Regions from separate parts of the Thermostichus sp. OS-CIW-26 genome, predicted to be linked through region 1. Evidence: riboswitches for the same ligand, from Rfam matches in the RefSeq annotation. Region 1 holds a riboswitch; each other region holds the start of a gene.
What was found. Region 1 has a riboswitch for cobalamin ahead of ACVW0C_RS02575 (sirohydrochlorin chelatase). Riboswitches for the same ligand answer to the same signal wherever they lie in the genome.
Positions count from the first base shown of each region.

Region 2: another riboswitch for cobalamin. It lies ahead of ACVW0C_RS04950 (TonB-dependent receptor plug domain-containing protein); the one in region 1 lies ahead of ACVW0C_RS02575 (sirohydrochlorin chelatase).
Region 3: another riboswitch for cobalamin. It lies ahead of metE (5-methyltetrahydropteroyltriglutamate--homocysteine S-methyltransferase); the one in region 1 lies ahead of ACVW0C_RS02575 (sirohydrochlorin chelatase).

Region 1 covers NZ_JBSSAG010000003.1:127,925-134,529, reverse strand. Annotated here, with positions in the region: gene trpC (indole-3-glycerol phosphate synthase TrpC) at 1-756, shown strand, start outside; gene ACVW0C_RS02595 (RNA-guided endonuclease InsQ/TnpB family protein) at 853-2,046, shown strand; gene ACVW0C_RS02590 (DUF5340 domain-containing protein) at 2,118-2,357, shown strand; gene ACVW0C_RS02585 (heavy-metal-associated domain-containing protein) at 2,417-2,611, shown strand; gene ACVW0C_RS02580 (heavy metal translocating P-type ATPase) at 2,724-5,039, shown strand; cobalamin riboswitch at 5,167-5,302, shown strand; gene ACVW0C_RS02575 (sirohydrochlorin chelatase) at 5,333-6,376, shown strand; gene ACVW0C_RS02570 (hypothetical protein) at 6,474-6,605, shown strand, end outside.
Region 2 covers NZ_JBSSAG010000007.1:46,612-53,216, forward strand. Annotated here, with positions in the region: gene ACVW0C_RS04925 (DUF502 domain-containing protein) at 1-105, shown strand, start outside; gene ACVW0C_RS04930 (TIGR03792 family protein) at 102-491, opposite strand; gene aroA (3-phosphoshikimate 1-carboxyvinyltransferase) at 488-1,822, opposite strand; gene rsmH (16S rRNA (cytosine(1402)-N(4))-methyltransferase RsmH) at 2,071-2,970, shown strand; gene ACVW0C_RS04945 (hypothetical protein) at 3,147-3,671, shown strand; cobalamin riboswitch at 4,017-4,168, shown strand; gene ACVW0C_RS04950 (TonB-dependent receptor plug domain-containing protein) at 4,211-6,181, shown strand; gene ACVW0C_RS04955 (DUF1636 domain-containing protein) at 6,283-6,605, shown strand, end outside.
Region 3 covers NZ_JBSSAG010000029.1:23,085-29,689, reverse strand. Annotated here, with positions in the region: gene ACVW0C_RS11120 (ABC transporter ATP-binding protein) at 1-191, opposite strand, end outside; gene ACVW0C_RS11115 (ABC transporter ATP-binding protein) at 178-1,107, opposite strand; gene ACVW0C_RS11110 (ABC transporter permease) at 1,112-2,005, opposite strand; gene ACVW0C_RS11105 (ABC transporter permease) at 2,002-3,003, opposite strand; gene ACVW0C_RS11100 (ABC transporter substrate-binding protein) at 2,988-4,613, opposite strand; cobalamin riboswitch at 4,857-5,061, shown strand; gene metE (5-methyltetrahydropteroyltriglutamate--homocysteine S-methyltransferase) at 5,518-6,605, shown strand, end outside.

The DNA of each region.
Region 1 (6,605 bases):
CAGCTTCCCCTCAAGGAATTGCAGCGGCAACTGGATCAAGCCCCGCCGGTGCGGGATTTTGTGGCGGCCCTCACCCAGTCGCCTCACCCTATCTCTGTGATTGCCGAGGTCAAAAAAGCCTCCCCCAGCCGCGGCGTTCTCCGGGATCCCTTTGACCCGGTAGCCATTGCCCAGAGCTATGAAGCCGGTGGGGCCAGTTGCCTCTCGGTGCTCACAGATGAGCGGTTCTTTCAGGGCAGCGGCGAGTATCTGCGCCGGATCCGCCAGGCGGTAGGGATCCCCATCCTCTGCAAGGAGTTCATTCTCTACCCCTACCAAATCCTCTGGGCCCGCAGCCTGGGGGCAGATGCGGTGCTGCTGATTGCCGCCATTCTCTCCGATGCGGATTTGGGCTATTTTCTCAAGCTGGTTCGGCAATTGGGCATGGCAGCTCTGCTGGAGGTGCACACTTCCCAAGAGTTGCAGCGGGTGTTGCGTTTGCCCCAACTGCAAGAGTCCAGAGGGCAGGTGCTCATTGGCATCAACAATCGGGATCTGAGAACCTTTGCGGTGGACTTGAACACAACGCGCGACCTGTTGGCCGCCCACTCGGATCTCCTCGGCGAGCTGCCCATTGTCAGCGAGTCCGGCATCCATACCCCTGCCGATCTGCAGCAGTTGCGGGCCTGGGGGGTGCGCTCTGTGCTGGTGGGGGAAGCGCTGGTGAGACAGCCGGATCCCGGCCAAGCTGTGCGCCACCTGTTGTCATCTCAGTGACCTGTTGTCATCTCAGCTAGAAATCGCAGGAGCCCCGCACTGTACCCGTAGGGTCAGTGCCGGGAGGAATGCGCTTTGATGAAGTACAATGAACTTATGAGCCAAGTCCTGACCGTCTCCTGTAAGCTCAAGGCGTCCCAGTCGCAAGCCGCCAAATTGGACGCGACGATGGATGCCTTTGTGCAGGCACTGAACTGGGTCAACCAGAACACGCCGGAGAAGATCGTCAACGCGGTCAAACTGCAATCCCTTTGCTACTACGAGATTCGAGCTCGGTTCGGCTTGTCCAGTAACTTGGCTCAACAGGTGTGCAGACGGGTGGCAGGCGCTCGCAAAGTGGCGAGACAGCGCAACCGTCCAGTTAAAGAGTTCAAGCGTAGGTTCGTTACCTACGATGCACGTATCTTCTCATTTCGCGAGAAAGACTGGACGGTGTCGCTGACCACGGTGGAGGGGCGAGAGCGCTTTGAACTAGCCATTGGCAACTACCAGAGGGGAATGCTGGCTGGTTCTAACCCCAAATCGGCCACCCTAGTCCAGCGGAAGGATGGCTCCTACTACATCCAGATTTGCGTAGAGAAAAAGCCACCCAAGCAACAAGATACCGACAAGGTGATCGGGGTGGACTTGGGGAGGACAGATATTGCCCATACGTCAGAGGGTGATAACTGGAATGGACAGCAGTTGAACCGAGTCCGCGACCACTACTCCAAGCTGAGGGCGGCACTCCAACGCAAAGCCAGTAAGGGCACCCGCAGTTCGCGGCGCAGATGCAGAGAACTGTTGCAACGGCTGTCTGGCAAGGAGAGACGCTTTCAGGCGTGGGTCAATCATCGCATCTCCAAAGCTATTGTCTCTAGGGCAAAGGCTACCAACAGCGCTATTGCCCTGGAAGACCTGACAGGGATCCGGGAAAGGGTCAATCAACAGCCACGCAGCAAAACCGAAAGGCGCAGGGCCAACAGTTGGGCGTTCTACCAACTACGTCAGTTTCTGGAGTACAAGGCGAGGGTTGCAGGGGTTTCTCTGATTCTTGTGCCGCCCGCCTACACGTCGCAGACCTGCCACCGGTGTTTGCACATTCATCCCGACCCTGCGCAATCCTATCGCAGTGGCAAGTCGTTTAAGTGTGGGCACTGTGGATGGGAAGGGGATGCGGACTTGAATGGTGCGAATGTGATTGCGCTTTTGGGGGCTGCTGTAAACCAGCCTAGAGGTTCGTGGTTGGCTTGCCAACTGCAGGGCTACCGAAAGCCTGCCCTGTACTGCGAAGCAGTCAGGGTCGGGTAGTTTACTGAATGAAAACCATTTATCAATGGATCTCTGCGAGAACAATGGATCTCTAAGGATTGCTTGGATCGATGAAACGTATTCCTGTGCCGGCTCATATCCACTACGAATTTCTGCTGCGGGTGTTGGAGCGGCAAACCTTTCCGGCAGTAGAGGAACAGGATTTCGGCAACCGAGGCCGCACGCAAGAGCTGATCAACTCCCTGCGCAAAGCCCTCACCCAACAGGTGCAACTGGAGGAAGAGTGGCGACAGCGGGGCTATCAGGTGGACTACCGCTGGAATATGGACGAGCCTCAGCCTCCCTCTTGACCTTCCAGCCCACTGTAAGGTTTAGCATCCTTTCAGTGGCATTGGGGGGGGTTTCCAAGATGCAGGTTGTTTTGACGGTGCCCAAGCTGGCCTGTGGGGCCTGTATAGACACCATTGCGCAAGCGGTGCGGCAACTGGATCCCCAGGCGCAGGTGGAAGGGGATCCCAAAACCAAACAGGTGCGGATTACTTCTGAGCGGTCTGTGAGCGATTTGCGGCAGGCCCTCACCCAGGTGGGATATCCCCCGGCCTAGTCAATTTTGGGCCGGGAACGGTCGGGCGTCTGTTTTGAATTTCTGTACAGATGGCTGCCTTCGCCCTGCCCAGGGTGGAGAGTAGCTGTCGTTTCATCAACAAGGTGTTGCCATGTCTGCCCATAAAGGGTCATCGGGTGCACTATCGGCCTCTGCGCCTTCTCCTGAGGGCACTTGGCAGTTGGCCCTGCAAGGGATGAGCTGTGCCTCCTGCGCCCGCAGCATCGAACAGGCCCTCGCTCAGGTGCAGGGGGTGTCCCACGGATCAGTGAATTTTGCCAGCGAGCAGGCCACCGTCAAAGGGGATCCCAGGCTGGTGGATCCGCAGGCGTTGATTCGGGCGGTGGAGCGGGTGGGGTATCGGGCGCGCCTCATCCAAGAGGATTGGCAGCTGGACGATCTGTCGGATCCAGAGCGGATCGCCCAACGGGCCGCAGAACGGGAATTGAAGCTGAAGGTGGCGATGGGGGTGGGCATCAGCACGGTGCTGGTGATCGGATCCCTGCCGATGATGCTGGGGATGGACATCCCGGGCTTTCCCATGTGGCTGCACAATCCTGGGTTGCAGTTGCTGCTGACGGCTCCGGTGCAGTTTTGGGTGGGCAAGCATTTTTATCGAGGCGCTTGGGCCGCTTGGCAACGGCGCTCGGCGGATATGAACACGCTGGTGGCCTTAGGGACGAGCGCGGCTTTCTTCTATTCCATTTTCCCAACGGTTTTCCCCGACTCTTTCCATCGGCAGGGACTGCATCCCGATGTGTATTACGAAGTGTCGGCGGTGGTCACCACCTTGATCCTGGTGGGTAAGTGGATGGAGCAACGGGCCAAAAGGCAAACCTCTGAGGCCATTCGCAAGCTGATCGGGCTGCAACCGAAAACGGCAAGGGTAATTCGCCAGGGGGTGGAGCAGGATATTCCGATTCGGGAAGTGCAGGTGGGGGATCGGATCCGGGTGCGCCCCGGCGAGAAGGTGCCGGTGGATGGGGTAATCCTAGAGGGATCCTCCAGCCTCGACGAGTCGATGGTGACCGGCGAGAGCCTGCCTGTTGTCAAATCGGCGGGGGATGAGGTGATTGGGGCAACGCTGAATCGGACGGGCAGCTTTGTGATGGAAGCGCGGCGGGTGGGCAAAGACACAGTTCTGGCCCAGATCGTGCGCTTGGTGCAGGAAGCTCAGGGATCCAAAGCTCCGATTCAACAGTTGGCGGATCGGGTGACTGCCTGGTTTGTGCCGGCAGTGATCGGGGTGGCAGTTCTAACTTTTGTGCTCTGGTGGGTGCTGGCCGATAACCCGACACTGGCCTTGGTGAACACGATTGGGGTGCTGATCATCGCCTGCCCTTGTGCGCTGGGGTTGGCAACCCCCACCTCGATCCTGGTGGCCACGGGACGAGGGGCAGAATTGGGGATCCTGGTGAAAAGTGCCGACAGCCTGGAATTGGCCCACGACTTGCGCACGGTGGTCTTGGACAAAACCGGCACCCTGACCGAAGGTCGCCCTACCGTCACCGATATTTGGGCTAATGGCTCCTCTCCCCTGACGGTGTTGCGCCTGGCAGCGGCAGTAGAGCGGCACTCGGAACACCCTTTGGCCCAGGCGGTGGTGCAGAAAGCCGAAGCCGAAAAAATTGCCATCCCTCCTGCCCAGCATTTTCAGGCAAGGATAGGCAGTGGGGCAGAAGCCTGGGTGGAAGACCAGTGGATCCGCATCGGTCGGCTGAGCTGGCTACAGGAGATGGGGATCCCCTGGGATCCCTCTTGGTCAGAGCGGGTTCAGAATTGGGAAAGCCAGGGCAAAACGGTGATCGGCGTAGCCCAATCCCAGAGCCTGTTGGGGCTGTTGGCCATTGCCGATCCGCTCAAACCCACCTCTCCTGAGGCAGTGCAACAGCTGCAACAGATGGGTCTAGAGGTGATCCTGCTAACCGGGGATAACCCCACCACGGCCCAAGCGGTTGCTCGGCAAGCAGGCATTCAGCGGGTAATTGCCCAAGTCCGTCCGGATCAGAAGGCCGCTTACATACGCAGCCTAAGACAACCGCGACGGCGGGTGGCGATGGTGGGAGATGGCATTAACGATGCTCCGGCTCTGGCAGAAGCGGATGTGGGGATCGCCATCGGTACGGGTACGGATGTGGCGATGGCCGCCAGCGATATTACCCTCATGTCGGGAGATCTGCGGGGAGTCGCCACTGCCATTCAACTCAGCCGGGCCACCCTCAACAACATCCGCCAGAACCTCTTCTTCGCCTTTATCTACAATACGCTGGGGATCCCGATTGCCGCTGGGGCGCTCTATCCCTTTACAGGCTGGTTGCTCAACCCTATGCTGGCGGGGGCAGCCATGGCCCTGAGTTCCATTTCGGTGGTCGCCAATGCCCTGCGCCTGCGACACTTTCAGCCCCCCAGACCAGCGGGCCGGCGTTAGGCCCTCTCCCAGGGGCAAGGGGGATTAGCGCGGCAACAGTTTTGCTGCCCTTTGAGCATGAGTCTGCCGTACCGCTCATGCCTCAGGGCTATCTTCTGGCAGGCAAGAACATCCCCCCCGGGAGCTTGGTGAACGACAAGCGGCAAGCTAACCTAAAAGGCTCAGGCAGACTGGGGAAAGCGCGGTGCAAGTCCGCCACTGTGACGCAACTGTGATGGGATCCCTCCCTCAGCCAGAACACCCACCTGCCGTTGTCCTGTACCCCTTGCGATTCACAAGGAACGGAGTTTTTTGTGTTGAATACCCTCAGTGTTTCCCCTCCGCTTGCGGTTGGGCAGTCTCCTGTTGTCCCCCTGCCCCTGTTGCTCATCGGCCACGGATCCCGCGACCCTGAAGGGCGGCAAGCCTTTCTGGAGCTGGCCCAAGTCTACCAAGCTCTCACCCCCCATCGACCGGTGATCCCTTGTTTTCTGGAGCTGACCCAGCCAACCATTGCCCAGGGGGTAGAGCAGTGCTTGGCCCAAGGGTGGCAGGAGATCGTGGCCCTGCCGCTGTTGCTGTTTGGGGCCCGCCACAACAAGTTCGATGTGACGATGGAACTGGATCGCCTGCAGGCCCTCTATCCCCAGTTGCGCATTCGTTACGGTGGGCCGCTGGGGATCCGCATCGAGATCCTGCAACTGCTGCGAGACCGATTGGCCGCTTTGATGGCCGCCCAACCGCAGCGGATCCCAGAAGCAGAAACCGTGCTCCTATTTGTGGGTCGCGGCTCCAGCGATCCTGAGGCCAATGCCGAAGCCTGTAAACTGGCCCGATTGCTTTGGGAAGGATCCGGGTTTGCCGCTGTGGAGACCTGCTTTATCGGCATTACCCATCCCCGCCTGCCCGTGGGATTGGAGCGGGCCTTGTCCTGGCATCCGCGCCGGGTGATCGTGCTGCCCTACTTTCTGTTTACCGGAGTGCTGGTGAAAAAAATTGAGGCGGCAGTGGAACAACAACGACAACGACAGCCGGAAATCGACTGGCTGATGCTGCCGGAATTGGGCCTTGTGGATACGGTGCTGCACAGCCTGCAGCAACTGGAGCAGGAAGCCCTACAGGGCCAAACCCCGATGAACTGCCACCTGTGCAAGTTTCGCCTGGCCGTGAGCGCAGAGGTTGGAGCTGGATCCAGCCATCACCACCCTCACGAGCCTCATGACCACCATCACGGGCACGGATCCCATCACCACCCTCATTCTCACCCTCACCACGACCACGGCCACACCCACGCAGCGGCTGGGGATCCCTGGGCCCAATTAGAGGGCTACCACCAACGGGCATGGCAGGTGCCCTAAGAGGGAAACAGAGGCTGCTGGCGGGATAAACTGAGTGCAGACAGGCCATTTTTGAACCTGGTTTTCCCGCTCTAGCGGTTGTGATGACGAAAAAACGATGATGCTCTCCCGCTCCTCTTGGGTTTCAGGTGCCGCTGCCGCGGGGAGCGGGATCTTTGTTTTCGCCCTGGTGGTGGGGCTGCTGGATCAGATCCTGCCCACCCTGCCCAAGGTTTCCCTCTCCCTGGCC
Region 2 (6,605 bases), on a different contig from region 1:
ATGCCCAGTTTGCGGGAGCTGGTGGAGCAGGAGCGGGTGGCAGGATCCCCCAGGGCTGACTCGGTGGGCTCTGAGGTAGGTTTTGAGACTGAAGGGATCCCTTAATCCTGCTTTCCTGTCCCTGCAGAAGGGCCGGGCTGCCAGAGCTGGTATTCTTTGGCCTGTTCCAAGCGCACATAAAAAGGCCGCATTTGCCGATCCAATGCCTCCACTTGCTCGGAGGGAAAGGCCTTCCAGTCAGCACGGCTGGCCCAGCGGAGGATGAGGTGGACAAGTTCGGGATCCTCTTGATCCAGCCAAACTTCTTTGCCCAGAAAACCCGGATGCCGGCGCAGGGCGGATCCCCAAACCCGCTCGTCTTGCTCAAGAAAGGCTGCTTGCCCACCGGGAGGAACCCGGAAGCAGAGATGTTCGATGGCGATAGGGCCGGGCGGGCTGGGGCAGGTCGACATAGGAGCAGAGGCGGCAAAGTTAAAGATGGGCCCTCTCAAGACTCCAGGGGGGAAGCAGTCAATCGTTGCAGGGTGGGAATGAAGTCGGGGTAGGAGATGCGGGCACAGTCGGCTCCCCTGAGGAGGGTGGATCCCTGCGCTCCTAGAGCTGCCACCATCAGGCTCATGGCGATGCGGTGATCCTCGTGGCTGTCGACCTCGGCCCCGTGAAGAGGGATCCCTCCCTTGATTTCCAGGCCATCAGGATATTCAGTGACCTGGGCTCCCATGCGGCTCAGCTCTTGGGCTATGGCAGCCAGACGGTCGCTTTCTTTGACCCGCAGCTCTGCGGCATCGCGAATCACCGTGATCCCTTCGGCAAAGGCCGCCGCCACCGCCAAAACCGGGATCTCGTCGATCAGGGTGGGGATGAGATCGCCGGCGATGGTGCAGCCGCGCAAGCGGGCCGAACGCACCCGCAGATCTCCCAGGGGCTCGCCGGCCATTTCCCGGCAGTTTTCAATTTGAATATCGGCCCCCATCTCCTGCAACACCTGCAGCGCACCGGTACGGGTGGGGTTGAGGCCCACATCCCTTAGCAGCAATTCGCTCTCGGGCACAATGGAGGCGGCCACCAGCCAAAAGGCTGCCGAGCTGATATCTCCCGGCACCTGAACTTTTTGGCCCACCAGGCGGGATCCGCCCACCACGGCCACGGTTTTTGTTTCCGGATCCACCTGAATGTTGGCCCCGAAGGCCCGCAACATCCGTTCCGAGTGGTCCCGAGAGAGAGCCGGCTCGGTGACTTGGGTGGTGCCTTCCGCCAGCAGACCCGCCAGCAAGAGGCAGGATTTCACCTGCGCTGAAGCCACCGGGGAGCGGTAGTGAATGCCCTTGAGGGATCCCCCTTGTACGGCCAAAGGTGCCAACGTCCCACCGGCCCGTCCCCAAATGCTGGCCCCCATCTGCCGCAGCGGTTCTACCACCCGCCCCATGGGCCGCGAGCGCAGGGAGCGATCGCCGGTGACGGCAAAAAAGCGCCCGGCCTGGCCAGCCAGGATCCCCAGCATCAGGCGCAAGGTGGTGCCGGAGTTGCCGGCATCCAACACGTCTGCCGGTTCTTGCAGCTGGCCCAGGCCAACTCCCCGAATGCGAACACACTCGCTGTTGAGCTCCGAAATATCTGCCCCCAGCGCCCGAAAACAGGCTGCCGTACTGCGGGGATCCTCTCCCAGCAACAGCCCTTGGATGGTGGTTTCTCCTTCGGCCAGGGATCCCAGCATCAGGGCGCGGTGGGAAATGGACTTGTCACCGGGGATGCTGACTTGGCCGCGCAGGCCCTTGGCCGGCGAGAGAGTGAGGATATCGGTAGCAGAAGAGTGAGTCAACACAGCAACCCTGACGGCAGACTTGGCAAAAGCGGGAGCAGTCTCATCATACTCAGAGCGGGACTCGCGCCCCAGAGATTTTGCCAGGGATCCCAAGACAGCCTGTCTTTTGACGGCCACCCCTCTTTTCTCAGAGGATCACCTTAACAACATGGATTCCTCGGTCGGGGCCTGGCCTCGGCCTTTTTTTTTTGCAGATACTGAACTTTGTAGCAGCAGAAATAGAACCCCCGCAGACCGTGCTTGGCAAGGTGTATCAACACGATTCCGTTTTGACCGAGGAGGTGATGGCCTACCTGCAACCCCAGGGGGGCGGTATTTTTTTGGATGTGACGTTGGGAGGGGGTGGGCACAGCTTGGCGCTGCTGCGGGGGGGAGCTGCCCGAGTGGTGGGGTTGGATCGGGATCCGGCGGCTCTACAGGCGGCGCAAGCGCGTTTTGCAGCAGAAGGGATCCCCGGCAGCCGCATCCAACTGTGGCACCTCAATTTTGCCGATTTCGATCTGCAGCAGCACGGCTTTCGGGATGAGCAGGGGCAGGGGATTCCCTTCGATGGCATCGTGGCCGACTTGGGGGTGAGTTCGCCGCAACTGGACTGCCCTGAGCGGGGATTTAGCTTTCGCGGAGAGGGGCCGCTGGATATGCGCATGGATCCCAGTGCCGCTCAGGAAACCGCTGCCGATTGGGTTAATCATCGCCCGGTCGAAGAGTTGATCGAGATTTTCACCCGTTACGGCGAAGAGCGATTTGCCCGCCGCATTGCCCATCACATCGAGCAGGCTCGTCCCCTCGCCACAACTACCCAGTTGGCCCAGGTGGTTTGGCAGGCGGTACCTCCGGCAGCTCGGCGAGGCCGCATCCACCCGGCCACCCGCGTCTTTCAGGCGTTGCGCATTGCCGTGAACCGAGAACTGGAGGCTTTAGAAACCTTGCTGGCCCAAGCCCCCACTTGGTTGAAACCCGGCGGCAGGTTGGCCGTAATCAGCTTCCATAGCCTTGAAGATCGCCTGGTGAAATGGGCCTTTCGCAGGGATCCCCGTTGGCAGGTGCTCACCCCCAAGCCCTTGTCCCCTTCCGAACTGGAACGGCAACGCAATCCACGGGCCCGCTCTGCCAAACTGCGAGTGGCTGCCCGCAGCAGTCAGATGTAGGTTTAGGTTGGTTCTCCCGCTCTCAAGAGATCGGCTACCGTGAAGCGGACAGCTGTCCTGCTGAGGCCGGGAATCGGGAGAAGGGGGTTGCTATTGGGGGATGCGGGGAACTAGGGTGAAGCGGAACCGGCAGTCCTGCACCGTCGGATCCCTTGGTGTGTGTGAGGTTAAGCCCTATGGTTAGCCAGCCTTTGAACGCAGGTCTTGATCGTCCCAAAAGCCCTCGTCGCCACAGACAGCCTTCTGCTCTGAGCCGACCCCTCTCCGGTACAGTTCAAGCCAGCCGCACCCAGCCTTTGGATTTGAAGTTGAAATCAGCCCATCCTCGCAGCCAACATTCGGCTTGGGCAGAACACCTAGCTTGGTGGAAGCAGATCTCCACAGGGATGGCTATCCTCTCTGGGGTTTCAGTGTTAAGCCTTTACAGTTGGACTGTGCATACCCAAAGCCGGTGGAGCCAGCGTTACCAGGTGTGGCAGCAGATGCAGCGCAACGAACGACAGTTTCTGCTGACTCAAGAATCCATTGCCAATTCTCTGCGGGAAATTGCCGACCGCTCCGAAATGGTGCCGCTGGTACCGGATCGGATGATCGAGGTGCCAATTGCCTCTCCCAGCCAAGTTAAACCGGATCCAGCCCACCAGACGACAGCCCCGCCTGAAATCGAAAAAGCTCCTCTTTTCTACCCGGTTGGGTACTAGTCCAATGAATCCCGTGGACAGCAGCCAAGCCACTGCTCCCCTCTTACTCTCCCAAAGGCTGTGGATTTTGCAAGATCTCAGCGTATCTCTATCCTCCCTATTCTTCAAATTCTTCAAAAGTCAAGGGATCCCTGGGCCTCGCGATCTGGAGTAGCAGCGGGCTATCCTTCAACTGCTTACAAAGCAGTGAAGAAATCTGGCCTAAATGGGATGTGGCCCATCCGAAGCCCTGGGATTGTCGTTGGGATCCCGTTCGCCCCTGGGGATGACATCCCCCCTGGCAGGATAGGAACTCCAGAGCAGGGGATGTATGATGCCTAGCACGGCTTTTTCGGAGCAATCGCAGAGAAAGCTGTACCGACAGGTTGTCCTGGGGATCAGCCAGGGCATGTAAAGGGGAAAGTCCGGTGCAAATCCGGCGCTGTGCCGCAACTGTGATGGGCTTGGGCTAGACCCATGCCCTCAGTCAGGATGCCCGCCTGCGGTTTTGGCTCGCATTTCTTCCGCGTCGCACGGAATCAGGAGCTTCAAGAAAGAAAATGAATCCCATTCTAGGTCTCAGCCTGGCGCTGGGGGGCTTTGTTTTGGGGATCCCAGCGTGGGCGCAGCCGGCGGCCTCTTCACCTTCAGCTCAAGAGGTGTTGGAAACCGGTGTTAGCGCCGAGATTTTAAATCAACCCGTCACCACACCTTTTCGCCGTCCTGGTTTGCTGCGGGATTCTTCCCGCCCGGTTTACGTCATTACCCGCCAGCAAATTCGAGAGCAAGGGGCAAGAACGGTTCAGGAGGCCCTGCGCTACCTGCCCGGGATCCTCAGCGACGGCACGGCGGGAACCCAGTTGGGAGCCCTTAGCTCCCAGTTTATGCGGGGAGGACGAACGGCCCAGGTGTTGGTGCTCTTGGATGGCCGCCCCATTAACGACCTGGGCTTTTTTGGCGGGTTCGATCTGTCTCAGATCACTACAGATGTGGTCGAGCGTATTGAGATCTCTCCAGGTGGGGGCTCCACCTTATACGGCTCCGATGCCGTTGGCGGGGTCATCAACATCGTGACGCTGGATCCAAAGCCGGGATCCGAGACCGTGCTGGAAGCGGCTATCGGCAGCTACGGCCTCAACGAGCAAGGGATCCAAAACCGCGGCCAAGCGCAGGATCTGGGCTGGGTGGTCAGCTATCGCCGTCTGCAGAGCAACAACGACTTTCCTTTTGAAATTAGGCGTTTGGGCAAAGCCGGCAGGCGGGAAAACTCGGCGGTGGAGTACCACAACCTACAAGCCAAACTCACCTGGCAACTGGCAGAAGGCCAGGTCCTAACCGGAAATGCCCTTTATCTCAACAAAGCGTTTCAGGTGCCCGGCAGCACCGAGTTTCCCTCCCCCGATGCAGTGCAAAACACCAACGACCTGCTGTTAGATCTCAGTTGGCTGTGGGATCAAGAGAGGGGATCCCTGCAAGCTAGGGTATTTTTTGACGACCTCAACTATCGCTTCAGCGCCCCACAAAGCCAGGGATCCCGGGATGAGATCCTGCGAACGGGGTGGGGATCCCAACTGCAATACACCTGGAAGGCTGCTGAAAACCTGGAGCTTACTCTAGGAGCAGACTACCGATCCATTTCAGCTCGCAACACCACCTTCTCCTTTGCCAGGGGATCCACCAATGTCAACTACGACAATACCGTGAACCAAGGGGCCCTCTTTGCCCGCCTGGATTACAAGCCACAGCCCAACTTTTATCTCAACTTAGGTGTTCGCCAAGATTCGAGCAATCTGGTCAACGGTTCGGCCACCTCTCCTGCCGCAGGGATCCGCTGGGTTTTGGCAGAAAGCACCACCCTGAGGGCCAATTATGCCGGCAGCTTTCGCACTCCCTTGATCTCAAACCTGTTCTTTCGGCTGCGCGGCTTTTTTGAAGTCGACGGCAACCCCAATTTGCGCCCGGAGCGGGGAGAGAGTTTTGACATTGGCCTGGATCAGGCTCTGGGAGATTTTGGCCTACTGCGCTTGACCTTTGCCCATAACCGCATCCGCGATGGCATTACCTTTGTCAGCACTGGCCCGAGCAGGGGAACCTACGAAAACATTGAGCTCGTGGAATACACGGGCTTGGAAGCAGCCCTGGATTTGCGATTGGGGGAAAACTGGACTCTTTTTGCCAACTACACCCTGAACGATCCCATCATCCGCTCGGCGCTGGATCCCAAAGCGGTTGGCAAACAGCTAGCCTTCGTGGGAGCAGACAGCTTCAACCTGGGCCTGAGCTACCGCGATGCAGAGGATCGGTATGCCTCAGTTTTCCTGCATCACATTGGCACTTTCTTTACCAACAACGCCAATACCCAATCTCTGCCCGGCTACACCAACCTGGCTCTGCGGGGAGGGATCCCGGTTGCAGAAAATCTCGCTCTCGAGGTGGGAGTCGATAACCTGCTGGATGAGCAATATGAGGTTTTCCCCGGCTACCCCGGAGTGGGTCGCACCGTTCGGCTCAATCTGAGAGGCCAATTTTAAAGGCTTAGCCATTTCGCTCACTGCTTGACCACTCGCTTAGATATTGAGATCATTTCCCCTTCTTCATCGCGCCCTTTACAGTCAAGTCTGGATTGCAAGTTATGCCGGTATCAAGCAGCTCTGTGTCTCAATCAACTTCCCAGTTGCCAGTTCAAGCTGGCAGCGCTGCTCAGCAACCCAGCGGTCATTATCTCTGGGTTTGCATCACCTGCGGATCTCGGTGGGTTAACGGCCAAAAAGAAGGGACTAGCAAGGGAGAAATGCTGCTGTCTGCCCTGCAATCCCAAACCCTCCACCCCCAACTAACTCTAAAACCAGTTGCCTGTATGAGCGCCTGCAGCCATGCTTGCGTTGTTGCGTTGGCAGCACCTCAAAAGATGACCTATGTTTTTGGAGATCTGGATCCAAAAGATGTGGAGCTGAT
Region 3 (6,605 bases), on a different contig from region 1:
CCTGTCACACTCACCCGACCTTGGCTGGGGGTAAGGTAGCCCGCCAGCAACTTGGCCAGAGTAGTTTTGCCAAAACCAGAGGGAGCCATCAGCCCTACGACTTCCCCAAGTTCTACTTGAAGGGTCTGATCTTGCACCACCCAAGGCAGATGCCGTCCATAGCGAAACCAGAGATGCTCACCCTTGAGCATGGATACACCTCACCCACCCTCCTCCAACCGCCCGCAGAGGCGGATGCTCAGCTCGACAGATTTCACTTGCCCAGGGGCAGCGATCCCCAAACAAACAACCCGCAGGCAGTGCCTCAGGGTCAGGCTGGTTGCCTGGCAGGGGAGCAAACTCATTTTGGGGCAGGGATCGCCACAGAGCTTGAGTGTAGGGGTGGCGCAAGTTTCCCCTTTCGAAATCCTGAGCCGAGGCCAACTCGACTGTAGTGCCCGCATAGAAGACTGCCACTCGATCTGCCACCGACAACGCCGCCTGAATATCGTGTGTAATCAACATAACGCCTCGGCCCTCCTGGGCCAGCTCCCGCAGATGGGCAAGGGTCTCAGCCACCACCTCCGCGTCCAAGCCTGGCGTGGGCTCGTCGGCTATCACCAGCTTGGCTCTGCTAACTGCCGCCGTCGATACCAGCACCCGCCGTGCCATGCCTCCGGAGAGCTGGAAAGGGTAGAGGCCCTCTGTTCCCGGCGGCAAGCTATAGCGGGCAAAGATGCGGCTCACTGCTCTACGGGCCTCGCCTTGGGAGGCACCGCTGAGCCGAGCTACCCGCTGTACCTGGGATCCTACTTGCATGAGGGGATCCAGGTAGTCCACAGACTGGGGGATGAGAGCAATGGCCTTGCCGCGCAGTTGCCTACACCGCTCAGGGGTCAAGGGCTGCCCCTGAAATAGGAGAGTACCGCGCAGGGTAGCGTTCTCTGGCAAAAGACCCAAGAGGGCATGGGCCAGCAAACTTTTGCCCGATCCGCTGGCCCCCACCACTGCCACCACCTCCCCTGCCTTAACCTCCAGATCCAGATCTGTAATCACCTGAAGGTAGCGGCGGCGCAGCCCCCGCTCGTATCGGCTGAACCTAATGTTTAGGCCGGAGACCACCAACATTTCCCTACTCCTGAGCCGTACGCGGATTGAGAAGGGCCTGCAGGTTTTCTCCCAGCCAGTCAAAAGCCTTGACCGACAGCAGCAGCAGCAGTCCAGGCATAACCCCCAGCCACCAGTAGCCGGTGGAGAGGTGGCGCATGGATTCGGCCAGAATAATGCCGGTGGCCGGTAGGTGCGGCGAAATACCTACCCCAATGAATGAGAGGGCTGCTTCGTGCAAAATGGCGTGGGGAAACAGCAGAATAAGTCCCACTAGGAGCTGGGGCAAAATGTGAGGCATCATATGGTAGCGGGCAACCCAGAGGGAAGAGCGGCCCAGTCGGTAAGAACTCTGGACATAGTCAGAACTGCTGACCTGTAACACCTCGGCCCGCACCAGGCGCGCTAGGCTGGGCCAGTGGGTGAGGGCAACGGCAACAATGACTCCCCGAACTCCGCCGCCGACAGCAAAAGCTATAAGGATCTGCACCACCAGGTGAGGCAGGCTGAAACATAGGTCAATCATCCAGCAGATCGAGGCATCCACCCAGCCTCCCACCGTGCCACCCACCAAACCCAAAACAGCGGCGATCACCACGCTGACGGCGGCAGCCAGCATGCCTACCCACAGACTAAGGGACATCCCGTGCAAGGATCGGGCCAGCATATCCCGCCCCAGCCAGTCGGTGCCGAAGGGATGGGCCAGGGAAGGAGGCTGATTCCGCTGAGTTAGGTTCGGGCTCAGTCCGGTATCGCCGATAAGCCCAGCGCTGCAGAGGATAGACACCAAAAAAAAAGCACACAGTCCAATTGCCCACAGAGTCTGCCGCCTGCGCTCTCCTTTGACAGAGGACTCTGAGAATTTCATCCCCCCATCGGCATCAGCAGCAGCAACACGAGGCGATGCAAAAGGGATCATCCTATCCTCCCGCCAAGGCGAATGCGTGGATCGACAATCTGGTAGGACAGGTCAGCTAGGGTATTGCCGGCATAGACAAACAAGGCGCTGAAAAACACAATGCCCACCAACAGAGGCACATCACTGCGCAAAGCTGCCTGTACCGTTGCTTGTCCCAGTCCTGGATAAGCAAACACCTGTTCCACTAACACTGAGCCACCAAACAGTTCCCCAAAGGAGGCAAATTGCAGCGTCAGCGCAGGCAGCAAGATATTCCGCAAGCCGTGGTACCACAGGATCCCAGCCAGGCTTTCCCCCTGGGCACGAGCAAACAGCACATAGTTGCTGTGCAACACGTCAATGAGCTTCTGACGAGTGTGCAAGGTGATGTTGGCAACGCCGATGAAAGTTAGGGTGAAAGCAGGCAAGAGCAAGTGGTGTAAGCGCTGCCAAAAAGTCACCTCCTCCGCCAACGCGCCAGGTGGCGCGGCGCAACAGATAGGTGTTAGACCCAGCTCTACCGAAAACGCGATCAAGAGTAGCAGCGCCACCCAGAAAGGGGGAGAAGAGGCGAGGGTGTAGGCGTAAAGACGAATACCGCGGTCAACCCAAGTGCCCTGAAACGCTGCGGCCAAAACCCCCAACCCCACTCCCAGGAAACCGGAAAGCAGCCAGGCAATTGCCAGTAAGGGCAGCGATAGCTCAAACCGCTGTTGAATGACCTGCACCACTGGCTGATTGAACACCATTGAGGTGCCCCAGTTGCCTTGAACCATCTGCCCAAGCCAGTTCCCAAAGCGAAGCAGCATGGGCTGATCCAGCCCCCAACGCTGGGCAATCAGGTCTCGTTGGGCTGGGCTGATCTGCAGCATGTCGGCCCCTACATAGGCTTGTACGGGATCAACAGGGGAGAAGCTGAGCAGGGCAAACGTCAGGACTGCCACAGCCGCCAGCAGCAACCCCAGCCGAGTCAGCTTATAAGCCAGAAACAGCAGAACTGACCTCAGTTGCACGTCCATTTCCAACGGGTGATGTTGGCTGTGATTGGCCAACCATGGCCATGAGGCTGTACCTGCGGCTGGCCTATATCCAAGCACTCGTGGACAAAGTAGGTATGATCCAGGTTTACCAACCAAGCCCAGGCTGCATCTCCTTTGGCAGTAAAGCCTTGCTTTCCATCCCACTGGGCTGCCCGCCAGAAGGGGATAGCTTCAGCTTCAGAGGGGGCCTCCATAGCCAGATCCAGCATTCGATCCACAAACGGGTTGGCATAGTAGCCGGCATTGAAAAATCCCCCCTGGGCCGCTTTGCTGTGGTAGAGGTTGTACACCTCAGTTGGGTCATGGCTGCCCCAGCCAAACAGCACCACGTTGCTGTGCATGAGCGGAGTGATGTCATCCCAACTTTTGCCCTCGACATTGACTCGGATGCCCACAGGCCGCAGCATTTCTGCAACAGCTAGGGCCAGGGCTTGGCGAATACTGTCGTTGGCCGGGTAGAGCACGGTGAACTCAGCCCGCAGCCCGTTTTTTTCCACTACCCCATCCCCATCTTTATCGCTCCAGCCTCCCTCAGCTAGAATCTGACGGGCCAGGTCTGGATTGTTGTCCTCAATCTTGGCGGTCGGCTCTTCCCAGGGCAAACCGCTGACTGGGCCATAGGCAGGGGATCCGTAGCCTTCTAGGACTCCATCCACCAGCGCCTGTCGGTCAATGGCGAAGTTGACCGCCTTGCGAATCGCCAAGTCAGAAGTCACATCGTTGCCGATGGGGTATCCCTTTGGGGTTGTCGCACCGGTTTTAGGGGGAAAGGGGAACATCAGCCCTCGGTTATCCACACTGGGAATGGCGTGAAGCTTCATGCCCTCAACAGTTTGCTTAGCCAAAGACTGAGGCACGCTAACCACGTGTACCTGTCCGGCTCGGGCTGCTGCAAAGGCTGCATCCTCCTCCAGGAAAAGGAAAACCAGCCGCCGAATGCCAGGAGTCTGGCCGTAATATAAGGGATTTGCCTCCACAATCAGTTGTTGCCCCTCATCCCACTGCACCAGTCGGTAGGGGCCAGAGCCAATGGGTTTGCGAGCATAATCAGGCCCGTGGGCATGTTGAGGCACGATACCCAAGGTGATGAGGCGGTTGACAAAAGTACTTTGGGGTTTTTGCAGCCGCAGCTCCACCGTATGAGTGTCGATAGCTACTGCTTCCTTTAGGGCGGTTAGGTCGACCAGACCACCACTCCGAGCTGCTTGGTTAAAGGTGTAAGCCACGTCCGCTGCTGTGACAGGTTTTCCATCGGAGAAGACTGCATCCTTTCGTAGGGTTACCGTCCAGGTTAGGCCATCTTGGCTGACAGTGTAGCCAGTCGCCAGGTCGTTTACAATCTCAAGGTTCTCGTCCCGCCGCAGCAGAGTGCTTTGGAACAAAGGCGAACCGTAACGTCCCCAGCCCAGGGTGGGATCAAATCCTTCTTCCCTTTCCCCTCCAATGGCCAGCACGATTTGATCGCTGGATCCTGCTAGCTTTGGATCGAAAGCTGTCCGCTCAGCAGCATTCTGAGCGCATCCAGCCCACATCTGGCTCAGCAAGAAGAGGCCCACAGACCACACAGTTACTTTTAAGCTTGATGCCATAGAAACCCCGATCTGTCGCTTTTTCAGCAAAAAGGAGCAAACCCCCTTGCCTCCTGGACAAGACTTATGGCAGCTAAGCTATCACTGCCTTATCTTGAGAGCAATGCAGGGGGGGAGGATGCTTAGAGGATTCCGATGACTTCCTGCAAGACCGCTGGGTGAAAGGTGAGGTCTGGTAGCTCCAAAGGCTGCTGGCTTGGTGATGATTGAAGCACTCTACTCCCGTCTCTGAACTTCGTGATACGATGTAGCTCAGCTATCGGTTCTGACGGGGATCAGCCGCCAGAGGAAACGGGGAAAGAGCAGTGAGAATCTGCCGCTGTCCCGCAGCTGTGATCCGGTTTAGGAGAAGTCCTGCAGCAAATCTCTAGAGTCATTCGCTGCCGATCCAGGTCTTGTCCCCCAAAACCGTGTCAGTCAGAATGCCCGCCGATGGTTTTTCTAAACTTCACAACATCTGCGAGGTACAGATGGTAACTGTCTTGGCTTTAGCTCGTTTCTGCTTTCGTTATCCTGAGCATTTTCCCGGCGTTGCTCCCACAAGCTTTCGGTACTCCTCAGCAGTAGAAATAAGTCCAAGAACCCAAGCAAGACTCTGAGCCAGTTGGCCGGGAGAGAGTAAATTTTGGGTGCTGTTGCACCAAGATCTATCAAGATCTACAGCCCGCCTACGCGAAGGAAAGAGTGAGATGTCAGGCTTCCTGACTTCAATTGGTGGCTGGCAAGTAGCCACTGCGATCGCTGGCTGCGTTGAGCATCTTTTTTGCGCAAAAGGCAGTGTTTTGTTGGGGTTCCAGAGGCAAGAGAGGAACAGCCGGTTTCTTCCTTGGCGGGCGGGATCCCAGTTGAGGGCGAATTGAACGCAGGAAAATTAGAAAACTCAGTATTTGGGATGGCACACAACATGACTGCACAAACCATGACATTGGGGTATGCCCGCATGGGCAAGCGCCGCGAGCTCAAAAAAGCTTTGGAAGGCTTTTGGAGTGGTGCCCTAGGGTCAGAGGCTCTGCTGGCTACCTTTTGGGATTTGGAGACTCAAGCCTGGCAGACTCAGCTACAAGCTGGGATTGATCACATTGCGGTAGGGGATCAGACTCTCTACGACCATGTACTGGACTGGGCCACCTGGCTGGGGCTGATCCCCTCTCGGTTCCGAGGTCTGTCGGGTTTAGACCGCTACTTTGCCATGGCGCGGGGGCGGGAGGGCCTGCCGGCTTTGGAAATGACCAAGTGGTTTGACACCAACTACCACTACTTGGTACCCGAAATTGAGCCGGAAGCCGATCCCAGTCCTAACTTTGGGGATTTTTTGGAAAGAGTTCGGCGGGCCCAAGGGATCCTAGGGGAGCGCACCAGCCCCGTTGTCCTCAGTCCAGTGACTTTGCTCTGCCTTAGCCAGCGATCTGGGGATCTGCGGGCGGACTTGGAAAAGCTCCTTCCTCTGTACCGGGATCTCCTCCAGGAGTTAAAACAGCTGGGGATCCCAGAAGTCCAGATTCACGATCCCATTTTGGTTACCAGCCAGGGAAGTGGCCTGCGGGAAGCTGTGGAAATGAGCTACCGCCAGTTGGCAACCGCCGGGATCCCTGTCCACTTGGTCACCTACTTCGATGACCTGGGGGAGACTTACCCCTGGGTGGTGCAACTGCCGGTGGCCGGCATTAGCCTTGACTTTACCCGTGGCCACACCCTGGATCTGGTAAGAACCTATGGCTTTCCGGCTGACCAGATCCTAGGTGCTGGCGTAGTGGACGCTCGGAATGTCTGGAAGGTTCAGCCTGAGACCGTCTTGGCCAGCCTGCGGGAGCTGCAGGGGGTAGCTCCCAACCTACGGGTGCAGCCTTCCGCTTCGTTGCAATTTGTGCCCCACGACGCTGCTCTGGAAGCCCAGTTGCCGGAACCCCTCAGAAATGTCCTCAGCTTTGCCGAACAGAAGCTGGCCGAAGTAGCTCTCCTGGCGCGAGCCCTCAACGGCGAAGACACTGCTGC